2 regions of the Microbacterium sp. 71-23 genome follow, and region 2 is predicted to be linked to the other one. Evidence: riboswitches for the same ligand, from Rfam matches in the RefSeq annotation. Region 2 holds a riboswitch; the other holds the start of a gene.

Region 1 (4,383 bases), on a different contig from region 2:
GGGCAGGTCGCGTACGTCGTGCTCGTCGGCATCCGGGAGACCGAAGGCCCACGCGACCGCCGCGAGGTCGTCGGCGGTGGTGGTCTCGTCTACGGAGACGCCCACCGTCGCGTCATCCACCCAGAAGAGCTGGTAGCCCTTGCTGCGCGCGCGCTCGATCACACGTGCGGCGGGGCCGGGGGTGGACACGCGGATCGTGTCGAAGAACGCATCCGTGGCCAGGGAGAGACCGTAGGAACGCAAGCGCTCGGCGAGGGCCTCCGCCTTGCGGGCGACGTCCGTCGCGATCGCGCGGAGTCCATCCGGACCGTGGTACACGGCGTACATCGCAGCCATCACCGCGAGGAGGACCTGGGCCGTGCAGATGTTGGATGTGGCCTTCTCGCGGCGGATGTGCTGCTCGCGTGTCTGCAGCGCGAGGCGGTAGGCCGGGTGCCCCGCGGCATCCTGCGACACGCCCACGAGCCGACCGGGCAGCTGCCGTTCGAGTCCCTGGCGCACGGCCATGTAGCCGGCGTGCGGCCCGCCGAAGCCGAGCGGGACCCCGAAGCGCTGCGTCGTCCCCACCGCCACGTCCGCGCCCAGCGAGCCGGGCGAGCGCAGCAGCGTGAGGGCGAGCAGGTCGGCGGCCATGACCGCCAGTCCCCCCGCCACGTGGGCTGCGTCGATGATGCCGCTCGGATCCCAGACCCGGCCGGACGCGCCGGGGTACTGCACGAACACGCCGAACAGCTCGTCGGGCAGCGTGGCCCCGTGCGCCAGGTCGAGCTCGACGAGACGGACGCCGACCGCCGCCGCCCGCACGCGCAGGAGGGCCTTCGTCTGGGGCAGCGCGTCCGCGTCGACCACGAACACGTCGGACGTCGCCTTCGAGCCGCGCCGGGCCACCAGCATCCCTTCCACCACGGCCGTGGACTCGTCGAGCATCGACGCGTTCGCGGTCGCGAGGCCGGTGAGGTCGGTGACCATGGTCTGGAAGTTGATCAGCGCCTCCAGGCGCCCCTGCGAGATCTCCGGCTGGTACGGCGTGTACGCGGTGTACCAGGACGGATTCTCCAGGACGTTGCGTGCGATCACCGACGGCGTGAACGTGTCGTAGTAGCCGAGGCCGATCATGGGCCGCGCGACCCGGTTCTGGGACGCCAGCGTGCGCAGCTCGGCGAGCGCCTCGGCCTCTGTCGCCGCGGGCGGGATGTCGGTGGTCGCGCGCTCCCGCACGTGGATGGATGCCGGCACCGCCGCCTGCACCAGTGCGTCGACGCTCTCGTAGCCGATCGCGTCGAGCATGCGGCGCTGCGCGTCGTGGTCGGTCCCGATGTGCCTGGCGGCGAAGCCGCCCATGGACGCGTCGACGGGGGTCACTCGGCGCCGCCGGTGAGTGCGAGGTACGCGACACGGTCGAGCAGCCCCGCGACCGCACCGGGGTCGACCCGCAGCTTCACGAGCCACCCGTCGCCGAACGGGTCGGCGTTGATCGCGGAGGGGTCGTCGTCGAGCGCGGTGTTCGCCTCGACCACCTCGCCGTCGACAGGCGCGTACAGCTCGCCGACGGACTTGGTGGATTCGATCTCGCCGCACACCTGACCGGCCGAGACGGTGGTCCCGGCGGCAGGCAGCTCGGCGAAGACGACGTCGCCGAGCTTCTCCGCCGCGTAGTCCGTGATGCCGACGGTCGCGACATCGCCGTCGAGCGCGACCCACTCGTGCTCGGCGGTGTACTTCAGAGTGTTGAGATCGGTCACTTCGTCCTCCGGTAGAAAGGCAGTTCGGTCACGGTGGCGGGCACGAGCGTGCCCCGTACATCGATGGAGAGGGTGCCGCCGGTCGCGGCGTGGTCGGGGGCGACGAGCGCCATGGCGATCGGATGCCCGAGGGTGGGACTCAGCGCCCCGCTGGTCACGACGCCGATCTCGGCTCCGTTCTCGTCGCGCACGGCGTAGCCCGCACGCCCTGCGCGCCTGCCTTCCGCCGCGAGCCCCACGAGCACGGGCCGACCTGCGGCCTCGACGGCGAGCGCCGACCGGCCGACGAAGTCGTCGTCGCCGCGGGCGACCGCACGCCCGAGTCCGACCTGGACGGGTGAGACATCGAGCGAGAGCTCGTGGCCGTAGAGCGGCATGCCTGCCTCGAGGCGCAGGGTGTCGCGGGCCGCGAGTCCGGCGGGCACGAGGCCGTGGCCCTCGCCCGCACGTCGCAGGGCATCCCACATCGCGAGGGCGTCCTCCGTGCGCACGAAGACCTCGAACCCGTCCTCGCCGGTGTAGCCCGTGCGCCCGATGTGGACGGGCACGGGCTCCGCCCCGGGCGACGGGACGAAGTCGGCGTGGGCCATCCGGTAGTAGCCGAGTTCGCCGAGCGGCGTCGTCCAGCCCGAGATCTCCGTCGTGTCGGCGAGGACCGCCGGCGACGCGGGACCTTGAACCGCGATCAGTGCGATGCGGTCCGTCCAGTCCTCCACGCGGACATCGCGTCCCTGGATGCGCTCGGCGAACGCCGTCGCCACCGCATGCCGGTTGCCGGCGTTCGCGACGACGATGAAGCGCTCCGCGTGCTGGCGGTAGACGATCACGTCGTCGACGATGCCGCCCGTCGTGTCCAGGACGAGGGAGTACTTGGCCTGGTCGTCTGCGATCGTCGACAGCCTGCCGGAGAGCGCGAAGTCGAGGAACGCGCCCGCGTCCGGCCCCGCGACGAGGAACTCGGCCATGTGCGAGATGTCGAAGATCCCCGCGGCCTCGCGCACGGCCCGGTGCTCGGCGAGGTCGGAGGTGTAGCGGACGGGCATGGACCATCCACCGAAGTCGGTGAACGAGGCGCCGAGCGCCTCGTGGCGCTCGCGCAGAGGGGTGAAGCGCGGTTCTGGATGGGTCATGAGCTCTCCCGGATCTGACGGGCGGGCGCCGGTCGACGCCCGATGAACTCCCCCTCTGTCATGAGCCTGAGAGCTTCGCCGCGGCCCGAGGGCCGCCTGCTTTCACCGTCGGCGGATCCGTCACGTGCAGCAGCACGGATCGCTTTCCAGAGCGGCCGGACGCGTACGGTACGCGGACCTGAGAGATTGGCGGGGAGGCTTGCTCCTTCGGTGCCGGGGGCGATGTGCCTCCGGCTCTCCCGCACGCGTCGTTCGGCCTGTCTTCAGTTGCGCGACCAGTGTATCCGCCGCGGACGGGTTCGCGTGGCCCCACGCGGGCACCTCGCGGGCATCATCCGGTGCAGCGCCCCGATGACACCGTCGACGTGAGCGTAGGGGCCTTCGCGACGACGGGTGACAGGACCGTGCTGGTCATGGCGTACCCGCGGTCGGAGCCGTCCTCGGCGCGAGCGAACACGACGCCGGCGACGGTGCCGGCGGCGGTGAGCAACGGACCGCCGGAGTTGCCGGGCTTGACGGCGGCAGCCAGGGAGTACACGTCGCGCGGAGCGTCACGCGCGTCGTAGATGTCCGGGACCGACACCGTCCCCCGGTCGATGACGCGGGCGTCGCCCATCGTGAAGGGACCGCCGTACGGGTAGCCGGCCACGACGGCGGAGGCGCCCGCGGCGAGCGCCGGGGTGACGGCCAGCGGCCGGGCCCCGAGGCCCCTCGCCCGGATCACCGCGAGGTCGTTCGTCGGATCGAAGTAGACGACGCGCCCCTCGACGGCCGACCGCCCCGGCAGCTCGACGATGGGCCGCGTCACGCCCGCGACGACGTGCGCGTTCGTCACGAGCTCGTCGTCCGCGATCACGAACCCCGTTCCGGTCAGGCTCATCCCGCACGCGTAGGCGACGCCGCTGATGCGCGCAACCGATGCGGCCGCCCTGGTCAGAGCCGGGTCGTCGAGGCGCACGGGCGGCGCCGTGGTCCCTGGCTGCGGCGAGAACAGGACGCCCAGTCGGGGCAGGCCTTCGCTGAGCACGGCGCCGCGCAGCTCAGCCAGGCCCGACGCGACCGGGGGCGGGACGAGCGCGTCGATGACGCGGAGGACACGGGACGACGCGACCGCCGGGGAGACCGTCGGGATGCCGGTCGTGGCGATGCTCGATCCGGCGAGCGAGATCACGAGCGCCGCGATCACGACGCTGACGCCGCCACCCAGGACACGGTCGACGACCCGGAGCGGGGTCGCCCGATCCACGCCCTTGCGCACCGCAAGACCGAGCATCGAGCCGAGCGCCGCTCCCCCGGCCAGCAGCACGATCGACGCGCCCACGACCGCCACCGCCCGCCACGCCGGGAGCGGGATGGCGCCGGCGATCAGAGGGCCGAGGCCGTAAGCGGCCGCACCCCCCGCGACGAGGCCGACGAGCATGCCGATGCTCGCGACCAGCCCGCGCGTCGCGCCGCCGACCACGGCGGCCACGAGCAGCACGATCACGATCACGTCGACGACGAGCACGCGG
Region 2 (9,567 bases):
AGGGCGCGGGGCAGCGCGTTGCGCATCGTGGCTTCTCGCGCGGATGGGTTGCGGCAGAGCGGCGGGCGCTGCGGCCAGGGCGGCGGCGGCAGCAGACGGGCGACGGCCACGCAGCCGCGGCCGCACCGACGCAGCGGTCAGGCGAACGCCTCCACGGGCGGGCAGGCGCACACCAGGTTGCGGTCGCCGAAGGCGTTGTCGATGCGGCGCACCGGCGGCCAGTACTTGCCGCGCACGAGGGATGCCACGGGGTAGACCGCCAACTCCCGCGGGTAGGGATGCTCCCACTCCCCCGCGATGACCGACTGCGCCGTATGGGGCGCGTTCACGAGCGGATTGTCGTCGGCGGGCCATTCGCCCGCGCCTACGGCGATCGCCTCCGCCTTGATGGAGATCATCGCCTCGATGAAGCGGTCGAGCTCGGCCACATCCTCCGACTCGGTCGGCTCGACCATGAGCGTGCCCGCGACGGGGAACGACATGGTCGGCGCGTGGAAGCCGTAGTCGATCAGCCGCTTCGCGACGTCGTCGACGGTCACGCCGGTCTCGTCTCGCAACGGACGCAGGTCGAGGATGCACTCGTGCGCCACGAGCCCGTTCTCGCCCGTGTACAGCACCGGATAGTGCGACCGCAGGCGCTGAGCGACGTAGTTGGCGGCGAGCACGGCGTGCGAGGTGGCGTCGCGCAGCCCTTCGGGCCCCAGCATCCGCACGTATGCCCACGAGATGGGCAGGATCGAGGCGGAACCGTAGGGCGCCGCGGAGATCGCTCCGCCGTCGAAGCTGAACCCGCCGGCGTGCTCGTGGCGCTGCGCCTGGTCGTGCGACGGCAGGAACGGTGCGAGGTGCGCCTTGGCGGCGACGGGCCCGACTCCGGGGCCGCCCCCGCCGTGCGGGATCGCGAACGTCTTGTGCAGGTTCAGGTGGGACACGTCGCCGCCGAGGTCGCCGAACCGCGCGAATCCGAGCAGCGCGTTGAGGTTGGCACCGTCGATGTAGACCTGACCGCCCGCGTCGTGCACCGCCTGGGTGATCGCGAGCACGTCGTGCTCATACACACCGTGGGTCGACGGGTAGGTGATCATCAGCGCGGAGAGCGCATCGGCGTGCAGCGCGATCTTCGCGCGCAGGTCGTCGAGGTCGACGTTGCCCGCGTCGTCGCACGCGACCACGACCACGCTCATGCCGGCGAGCACCGCGGATGCCGCATTCGTGCCGTGTGCGGACGAAGGGATGAGACACACGGTGCGCGAGAGGTCGCCGCGGGACAGGTGGTAGCCGCGGATCGCAAGGAGTCCGGCGAGCTCGCCCTGCGAGCCGGCGTTCGGCTGCAGCGAGACGGCGTCGTAGCCGGTGAGCTCGGCGAGCCAGCCCTCGAGCTGCGTGACCAGCTCGAGGTAGCCCTCGACGTCCTCGGCGGGCGCGAACGGGTGGATCTTCGCGAACTCGGGCCACGAGACCGCCGCCATCTCGGTGGCCGCGTTGAGCTTCATCGTGCACGAGCCGAGCGGGATCATGCCGCGGTCGAGCGCGTAGTCGCGATCGGCGAGGCTCTTGAGGTACCGCATCATCTGCGTCTCGGAACGGTGCGCGTGGAACACCTCGTGCGTGAGGAACTCGTCGATGCGCGACAGCGATGCCGGCAGGTGCGCGGAAACTCCCAGCGCGCCGGCGCCCGCCGCGCCCGCCGCTCCCCCGAACGCCTGCACGACCGCGTCGCGGTCGGCTGCGGTGGTGGTCTCATCGACCGAGACGCCCACGGTGTCGTCGTCGACGAGAAGCAGCTGGATGCCGCGGCCGTGCGCGTCCGCCACGATCGCCGCCGCGCGGCCCGGCACGCGCACGCGCACCGTGTCGAAGAACGCGTCGTGCACGAGCTCGGCGCCGGTCGACGTGAGCGCGTCCGCGAGTGAGGAGGCGCGGGCGGCGACCGCCCGGGCGATCTCCCGCAGGCCGTCGGGGCCGTGATACACGGCGTACATCGAGGCCATGACGGCCAGCAGCACCTGCGCGGTGCAGATGTTCGACGTCGCCTTCTCCCGCCGGATGTGCTGTTCCCGCGTCTGCAGCGACAGCCGGTAGGCGGGGTGGCCCGCGGCATCCTGCGACACCCCCACCAGGCGACCCGGCAGCTGGCGCTCGAGACCCGCCCGCACCGCCATGTAGCCGGCGTGGGGTCCGCCGAAGCCGAGCGGCACGCCGAAGCGCTGGGTCGTGCCGACGGCGACGTCGGCGCCGAGAGATCCCGGCGAGCGCAGCAGGGTGAGGGCGAGGAGGTCCGCCGCGACGACGACCTTTCCACCCGCGGCCTGCACGGCGGCGATGGCCTCGGTGGGGTCCCACACGCGGCCGGATGCCCCGGGGTATTGGATGAACGCGCCGAACACGTCGATGTCGGCGGGCGGCGGCGACTGGTCGAAGCTCGTCTCGTGCAGGTCGATGCCGACCGCGGCGGCACGGTGCGCCAGCAGCGACTTGGTCTGCGGCAGTGCGTCGGCGTCGACGAGGAACACCGTCGAGCGGGACTTCGAGGCCCGGCGCGCGAGCAGCATGCCCTCGACGACGGCCGTGGACTCGTCGAGCATCGACGCGTTGGCCGTGTCGAGCCCGGTGAGGTCGGCGACCATCGTCTGGAAGTTGATGAGCGCCTCGAGGCGACCCTGGGAGATCTCGGGCTGGTATGGCGTGTAGGCCGTGTACCAGGACGGGTTCTCGAACACGTTGCGCGCGATGACCGACGGCGTGTTCGTGTCGTAATAGCCGAGCCCGATCATGGGTCGCAGCACCCGATTGCGCGCGGCGAGCCCGCGCAACTCCGCGAGCGTCTCCTGCTCGGTCGCCGCGGACGGCAGGGCCGCCAGCGTCTCGCGAGGGGTGAGGATGGCGTCGGGCACCGCGGCCCGCACGACGGCATCGGCGTCGGCGTAGCCGAGCGTCTGCGCGAGGCGTGCGCTGTCGCCCGCCGTGCCGATGTGGCGGGATCGAAAGGCGTCGCTCATGCGGCGCCGCCGGTGAGCTCGTCGTAGGCGGCGCGATCGAGGAGCCCCTCGATCGCCTCACCATCGAGCTCGACCCGCACGAGCCACGCCGCGAAGGCGTCGGCGTTCACGAGCGCCGGGTCGCTGTCGACGTCGCCGTTCACCTCGATGACGCGGCCGGACACGGGCGCGTAGAGCTCGCCGACCGACTTCGTCGACTCGATCTCGCCGCACACCTGGCCGGCGGTCACCGTGCCGTCGATGGCGGGGAGCTCGACGAACACCACGTCGCCGAGCTTCTCGGCGGCGTAGTCCGTGATGCCGAAGGTGGCGACATCCCCTTCGATGAGCACCCATTCGTGCTCGGCGGTGTACTTGAGTGCGTCGCGGTCGGTCATGCGTTCCTCCGATAGAAGGGCGGGGTGGTCACGGTGGCGGGGATGAGAGTGCCGCGCACGTCGATCGCGAGAGCCGTGCCGGGGGCGGCGTGCGCGGGCGAGACGTAGGCGAGTGCGATCGGGTGTCCGAGCGTGGGGCTGAGCGCGCCGGAGGTGATCTCTCCGACCGCGTCGCCGTCGGGCGTGCGCACCTCGTAGCCGGCGCGGCCGGCGCGCCTGCCCTCGGCGACCAGCCCGACGAGCACCGGGCGATCGGTGAGGTCGGCGGCCTCGAGCGCGGCCTTTCCGACGAAGTCGGGCTTGTCGAGCACGGGCACGCGGCCGAGACCGGCCTGCGCGGGCAGGGTGTCGAGCGTCAGCTCGTGGCCGTAGAGCGGCATGCCGGCCTCGAGGCGCAGCGTGTCGCGGGCGGCGAGCCCGGCGGGCACGAGCCCGACCGGCTCGCCCGCGACAAGGAGGGCGTCCCAGAGCCGCGCCGCGATGCCGACGGGGGCGAGGAGCTCGAAGCCGTCTTCACCCGTGTACCCGGTGCGCAGCACCAGCACGTCGGCGTCGAAGGCGCGCGCCCGCGACCACGCGTAGTACTTCAGGTCGGCGACCGGGGGCGCGACATCCGTCAACTCGTCGAGGGCGGCGAGCACCTCGACGGCGCGCGGGCCCTGCACCGCCAGCAGGGCATAGTCGTCACTGACGTCGGCGACGGATGCCGCGAACTCCCCCACCCGCTCGGCGAGCGCCGCGGCGACGGGCGCGCGGTTGCCCGCGTTGGCGATCACGAGGAACCTTTCGTCGGCGAGTCGATAGACGATCAGGTCGTCGATGACGCCGCCCGACGGGGCGAGCAGCAGCGAGTACTTCGCCTTGCCGATCGCGAGGGCAGACAGGCGGCCGGCGAGCGCGGCGTCGAGGTAGGCGCCGGCATCCGCGCCGACGACGTCGAACTCGGCCATGTGCGAGATGTCGAACAGGCCCGCCGCCTCGCGCACCGCGCGGTGCTCGGCGAGATCGGACGAGTAGCGCACCGGCATGAGCCAGCCGCCGAAGTCGGTGAACGAGGCGCCGAGGGCGTCGTGACGGGCGTGCAGCGCCGTCGTGCGGGGTGTGGAGGTGGGGTCGGTCATGAGTTCTCCCGTGCAGGGGCGGGCGACCGTCGATCGACGGTCTCGAACTCCCCCTCTGTCATCGGCCTGAGAGCTTGCTCGCGGCATCCGTCACAGCGTCGGATGCGGCGGCTTTCACCGTCGGCGGACGCGTATGCGTCGCTTTCCAGAGCGGCCCGACCGGGGCGGTACGGCTACCTGAGAGATTGGCGGGGAGGCTTGCTCCTTCGGTGCCCGTCGCCGGCTGCGACGGAGCTCTCCCGCTACGGTCACGGGGCCTTGTTGACTTGTGCGGCCAGCTTAGCGGCACCGGTGCGCTCAGCGGATGCAGGCGCCCGACGACACGGTCTGCTGCATGCTCTCCGCCTGGGCGACCACCGAGGTCAGCTCGGCGGTGGTCATCGCGTAGCCGACGTTGGGGTCGCTGTCGCTGCGGGCGAACACGATGCCCACAGCCCGTCCCGACGCGTCGAGGAGCGGCCCGCCGGAGTTGCCGGGCCGCACCACGGCGTCCAGGGCGTAGATGTCGCGCACGTCCGATCCGCTCCCGTAGATGTCGGGCACCCGCGCCTCTCCCACGCTCGTGACCGAGGCGTTCCCCGACGTGAACGGGCCGCCATAGGGATAACCCTGCACCACGGCGGCGGCGCCGGCGGTGAGTGTCGCGCCGAGAGGGATGGCTGCGGCATCCAGCCCGTCGGTCGCGATGACCGCGATGTCGTTGTGCGGATCGTCGTACACGATGCGACCCTCGACGGCGGCGCGACCCGGGAGCTCCACGATGGGGTTCGTGACTCCGGCGACGACATGCGCGTTGGTGACGACACGGTCCGGAGCGATCACGAAGCCGGATCCCGTGGAGGTCTCGCTGCACGCATAGGCCGTGCCCGAGATACGGGCGACCGACTGCGCGGCGGCGTTGAGTGCCGGGTCGGCGAGGTCGATCGGGGCGGCGGCGGGTGCGGTGGCGGCTCCGTCGAGCAGCGCCCCGAACTGCGGCAACCCGTCGCTGAGCACCCCCTGGCGCAGCTGCGCCAGGGCCTGCGACAGCGGGCTCGGGGTGAGATCGTCGATCGTGCGCAGCACCGTCGACGACGCGACGGCAGGGGCGAGCACGGGCGTGCCCGTCACCACCACGCTCTGCCCCACGAGCGAGATCGCGAGGGCGGCGACGACGACGCTCAGCGCGCCTCCCAGGACGCGATCGACGATGCCGAGGCGCAGGCGGTCGACGCCGCGCCGCAGGCGCATGCCGATGGCGCCGCCGAGCGTGCCGCCCGCGAACAGGAGCGCGATGCCCGCCGCGAGCACGATGAGTCCGCGCCACTGGGACCACGGCACGACGCCCGACAGCAGCGGCAGCAGCCACCACGCGGCGGCGCCCGCCGCCACGACGCCGAGCAGTGCTCCGGCGCTCGCGAGGAGACCCCGGGCGATGCCACCGGCGAGCGCGCCGATCAGCAGGAGCACCGCGATCACATCGACGACGAGCGACATGGATGCCTCCTCTCCCGCCTGGATGTCTCACGGTACGACGGATCCGCTGGGAATCGTCCCGGTTTGCCTTCGAGTCATCGAGACTCTAAGATCGCTTCTGGTCATCATGACACTAACCATCCGTTCCGAGAGCGCCGCGTCGGCACCGTCCCCGTCGGACCCGACGCGCGTCGCCGTGTCGACCGTGATCTTCACCCTGCGGCGGCCCGACGGATGCGACCTGCCCGTGCTCTCCCTGCCGCTCGTGCGCCGCACCCGTGACCCGTACGGCGACTTCTGGGCCCTCCCCGGCGGATGGCTCGACGCCGACGAGGAGCTGGAGGATGCGGCATCCCGCACCCTCGGCGAGACGACCGGCCTCGCCGCGAGCTACCTCGAGCAGCTCTACGCCTTCGGCGCCATCGACCGCTCCCCCTCGCGGGTCATCTCGATCGTCTACTGGGCGCTGCTGCGCTCCGACGACGTCGACGCTCAGCTGGCCGCGCACCTCGCCGCCGGCGACGCCCCCGAGAACGTCGAGTGGTTCGACGCCGCCCACCTGCCGACCCTCGCCTTCGACCACAACGCGATCGTCGACTACGCCCTGTGGCGCCTGCGCAACAAGGTGGGCTACAGCCGCATCGCCCACGGCTTCCTGCCCGGATCGTTCACGCTCGCTGAGCTGCGCGAGGTGTACGAGGCGATCCTCGAGCGCCGCCTGGACCCTGCCAACTTCCGCCGCCAGGTGGAGGGCTCCGGAACCCTCATCCCCACCGACGACTTCCGCACGGGCAGCCATCGACCGGCGCGCCTGTACCGGTACAACCACGACGTCGAGCTCTCCGATCGCGGGCCGCTCGGCACCGCCCCGCCCGCTTCTCGCGAACAGTCAGCCACACCGCACACCCCGAAGGAGGCGCGATGAGCGCCGTCAACATCGCCCTGCGCCCGCGCGACGAGATCGATCCGTCGGTCGACCACGTCATCCAGTCGCTCGTCTCCGGCGGATCCGCCGACGCGACCTGCACGACCGACCTCGCGGCCAGCCCGTGGACGTTCGACGTGAGCGAGGGCTACGGGCCCGGTGCCTCGATGGGTGACGTCATCCCCACCGGGTCACCCCGCCAGGGCTCGCTGCCGCAGGAGTACCGCGACGCCGACCCGGCCGATCTGGATCACCGCATCCGTGCGGCGAAGCAGATGCTCGGCGACCGGGTCGTCGTACTCGGCCACTTCTACCAGCGCGAGGAGGTTGTGCGACACGCCGACTATGTCGGCGACTCGTTCCAGCTCGCGACCGCCGCGAAGGCCCACCCCGACGCCGAGGCGATCGTGTTCTGCGGCGTGCACTTCATGGCCGAGACCGCCGACCTCCTCTCCGGAGCGGACCAGGCCGTCATCCTCCCGAACCTCGCCGCCGGCTGCTCGATGGCCGACATGGCCGACATCGATCAGGTCGAAGAGTGCTGGGAGCAGCTGGCTGAGATCTACGGCGACATGGATGCCGCGGACGCCGACGGGCTCGTGCCGGTCATCCCGGTCACCTATATGAACTCGTCCGCCGCGATCAAGGGGTTCGTCGGCCGCCACGGCGGCATCGTCTGCACGTCGTCGAACGCGCGCACGGTGCTCGAGTGGGCGTTCGAGCGCGGACGCCGCGTGCTGTTCTTCCCCGACCAGCACCTCGGCCGCAACACGGCCAAGGCCATGGGTGTGCCCCTCGCGCAGATGCCGATGTGGAATCCGAACCGTCCCCTCGGCGGCTCGAACGCCGACGACCTCGCGGATGCCCGCGTCATCCTCTGGCACGGGTTCTGCTCGGTGCACCGCCGCTTCTCGGTCGCCCAGATCGACAAGGCGCGGGCCGAGCACCCCGGCGTGCGCGTGATCGTGCATCCCGAGTGCCCGATGGACGTCGTCGACGCGGCCGACGAGGCCGGATCGACCGACTACATCCGCAAGGCGATCGAGGCGGCGACCGAGCCCACGACGTTCGCGATCGGCACCGAGGTCAACCTCGTGCAGCGCCTCGCCGCCCAGCACCCGCAGCACGAGATCTTCTGCCTCGACCCGGTCGTGTGCCCGTGCTCGACGATGTACCGCATCCACCCCGGCTACCTCGCATGGACACTCGAGTCCCTGGTCGCGGGAGAGGTCGTCAACCGCATCACGGTGCCGGGCGACGTCGCCGATCCCGCCCGCATCGCGCTCGAGCGCATGCTCGCGGCGAAGCCGCCGGCAGGACGCGTCGAGACGCCGGGGAGCGCGCAGTGAGCCGCAGCATCCACGCCGTCGTCGTCGGCAGCGGCATCGCGGGTCTCACCGTCGCGCGCGACGCCGCCCGCGCGGGGGCGCGGGTCACCCTCGTCACGAAGGACGAGCTGGCCCACGCGAACACCCGATACGCCCAGGGCGGCATCGCGGGCGTCATGTTCGACGACGACAGCGTCGAGGACCACATCGCCGACACCCTCACCGCCGGCGCGGGCCTCGGCGACCCTGCGGCCGTGCGTGTGCTGGCGACCGAGGGGCCGGCGCGCATCCGCGAGCTGATCGAGCTCGGCGTCGCCTTCGACCGGGATGCCGCCGGGTCGCTGCGCAAGGGACTCGAAGCCGCGCACTCCTACCCCCGCGTGCTGCACGCGGGGGGAGACGCGACGGGTGCCGAGATCGAGCGGGCGCTGGTCGCGGCCGTGCGGGCGTCGGGTGTGGAGATCGTCGAGCACGCGTTCCTCGTGGACCTCGTCGTCGCGCACGGGAGGGTGAGCGGCGTCGAGCTGCAGCAGGGCGATGCCCGCCGCACGATTCACGCCGATGCCGTGGTGCTCGCGACCGGCGGCGCCGGCCAGCTCTTCGCGCACACCACCAACCCCGTGGTCGCCACGGCCGACGGCATCGCCGCCGCTCTGCGCGCGGGGGCCGCTGTCGCCGATCTCGAGTTCGTGCAGTTCCACCCGACCGTGCTCGCCGCGGGTGACGCGTTCCTCGTGTCGGAGGCCGTGCGCGGCGAGGGCGCGACCCTCATCGACCCGGACGGCCGGCGCTTCACGTTCGATGCGCACCCCGACGGCGAGCTGGCCCCGCGCGACGTCGTCGCCCGGGCGATCGCCGCCCGCATGGCGGCGCAGGGAGGCGCGCCGGTCGCGCTCGACGCGACCCGGCTGCACGCACCCGGCACGGCCGCGTTCCTCGCCGGACGGTTCCCCACGATCGATGCCGCCGTGCGCGAGCGCGGCCTCGACTGGGCGCGGGAACCCATCCCGGTGACGCCCGCGGCGCACTACCTCATGGGCGGCGTCGTGACCGACCTCGACGGCCGCACCACCCTGCCCGGCCTCTACGCCGTCGGCGAGACCGCCCGCACCGGGGTGCACGGCGCGAACCGACTGGCCTCGAACTCGCTGCTCGAGGGCGCCGTCTTCGGCGCGCGCGCCGCGGCGGCTCTGACCACAGACGCGGATGCCGCGTGGCCCGCGCCGGCACTCCCGGCGGCGCCCGCACCGCTCGAGACCGCCGCGCCCGCCGCCGACGCCCCACCGTTCACCCGCGCCGCGCTGCAGGAGCTGCTGTGGCAGCACGCCGGTCTCGTGCGCGACGACCGCGGGCTCGCGCGAG

The links. Region 2 has a riboswitch for glycine ahead of gcvT (glycine cleavage system aminomethyltransferase GcvT). Riboswitches for the same ligand answer to the same signal wherever they lie in the genome.
Region 1: linked by a shared signal. The riboswitch ahead of gcvT (glycine cleavage system aminomethyltransferase GcvT) and the one ahead of gcvT (glycine cleavage system aminomethyltransferase GcvT) in region 2 are both predicted to bind glycine.

What each region holds. Positions count from the first base shown of each region.
Region 1 covers NZ_MKSL01000041.1:288-4,670, reverse strand. The annotation lists partial or broken gene BGO15_RS13220 (glycine dehydrogenase) at 1-1,341, opposite strand, end outside; gene gcvH (glycine cleavage system protein GcvH) at 1,359-1,742, opposite strand; gene gcvT (glycine cleavage system aminomethyltransferase GcvT) at 1,739-2,872, opposite strand; glycine riboswitch at 2,921-3,027, opposite strand; glycine riboswitch at 3,029-3,124, opposite strand; gene BGO15_RS13205 (MarP family serine protease) at 3,204-4,379, opposite strand.
Region 2 covers NZ_MKSL01000036.1:117,090-126,656, forward strand. The annotation lists gene gcvP (aminomethyl-transferring glycine dehydrogenase) at 138-2,999, opposite strand; gene gcvH (glycine cleavage system protein GcvH) at 2,996-3,376, opposite strand; gene gcvT (glycine cleavage system aminomethyltransferase GcvT) at 3,373-4,497, opposite strand; glycine riboswitch at 4,543-4,652, opposite strand; glycine riboswitch at 4,653-4,749, opposite strand; gene BGO15_RS12260 (MarP family serine protease) at 4,795-5,973, opposite strand; gene BGO15_RS12265 (NUDIX hydrolase) at 6,149-6,877, shown strand; gene nadA (quinolinate synthase NadA) at 6,874-8,226, shown strand; gene nadB (L-aspartate oxidase) at 8,223-9,567, shown strand, end outside.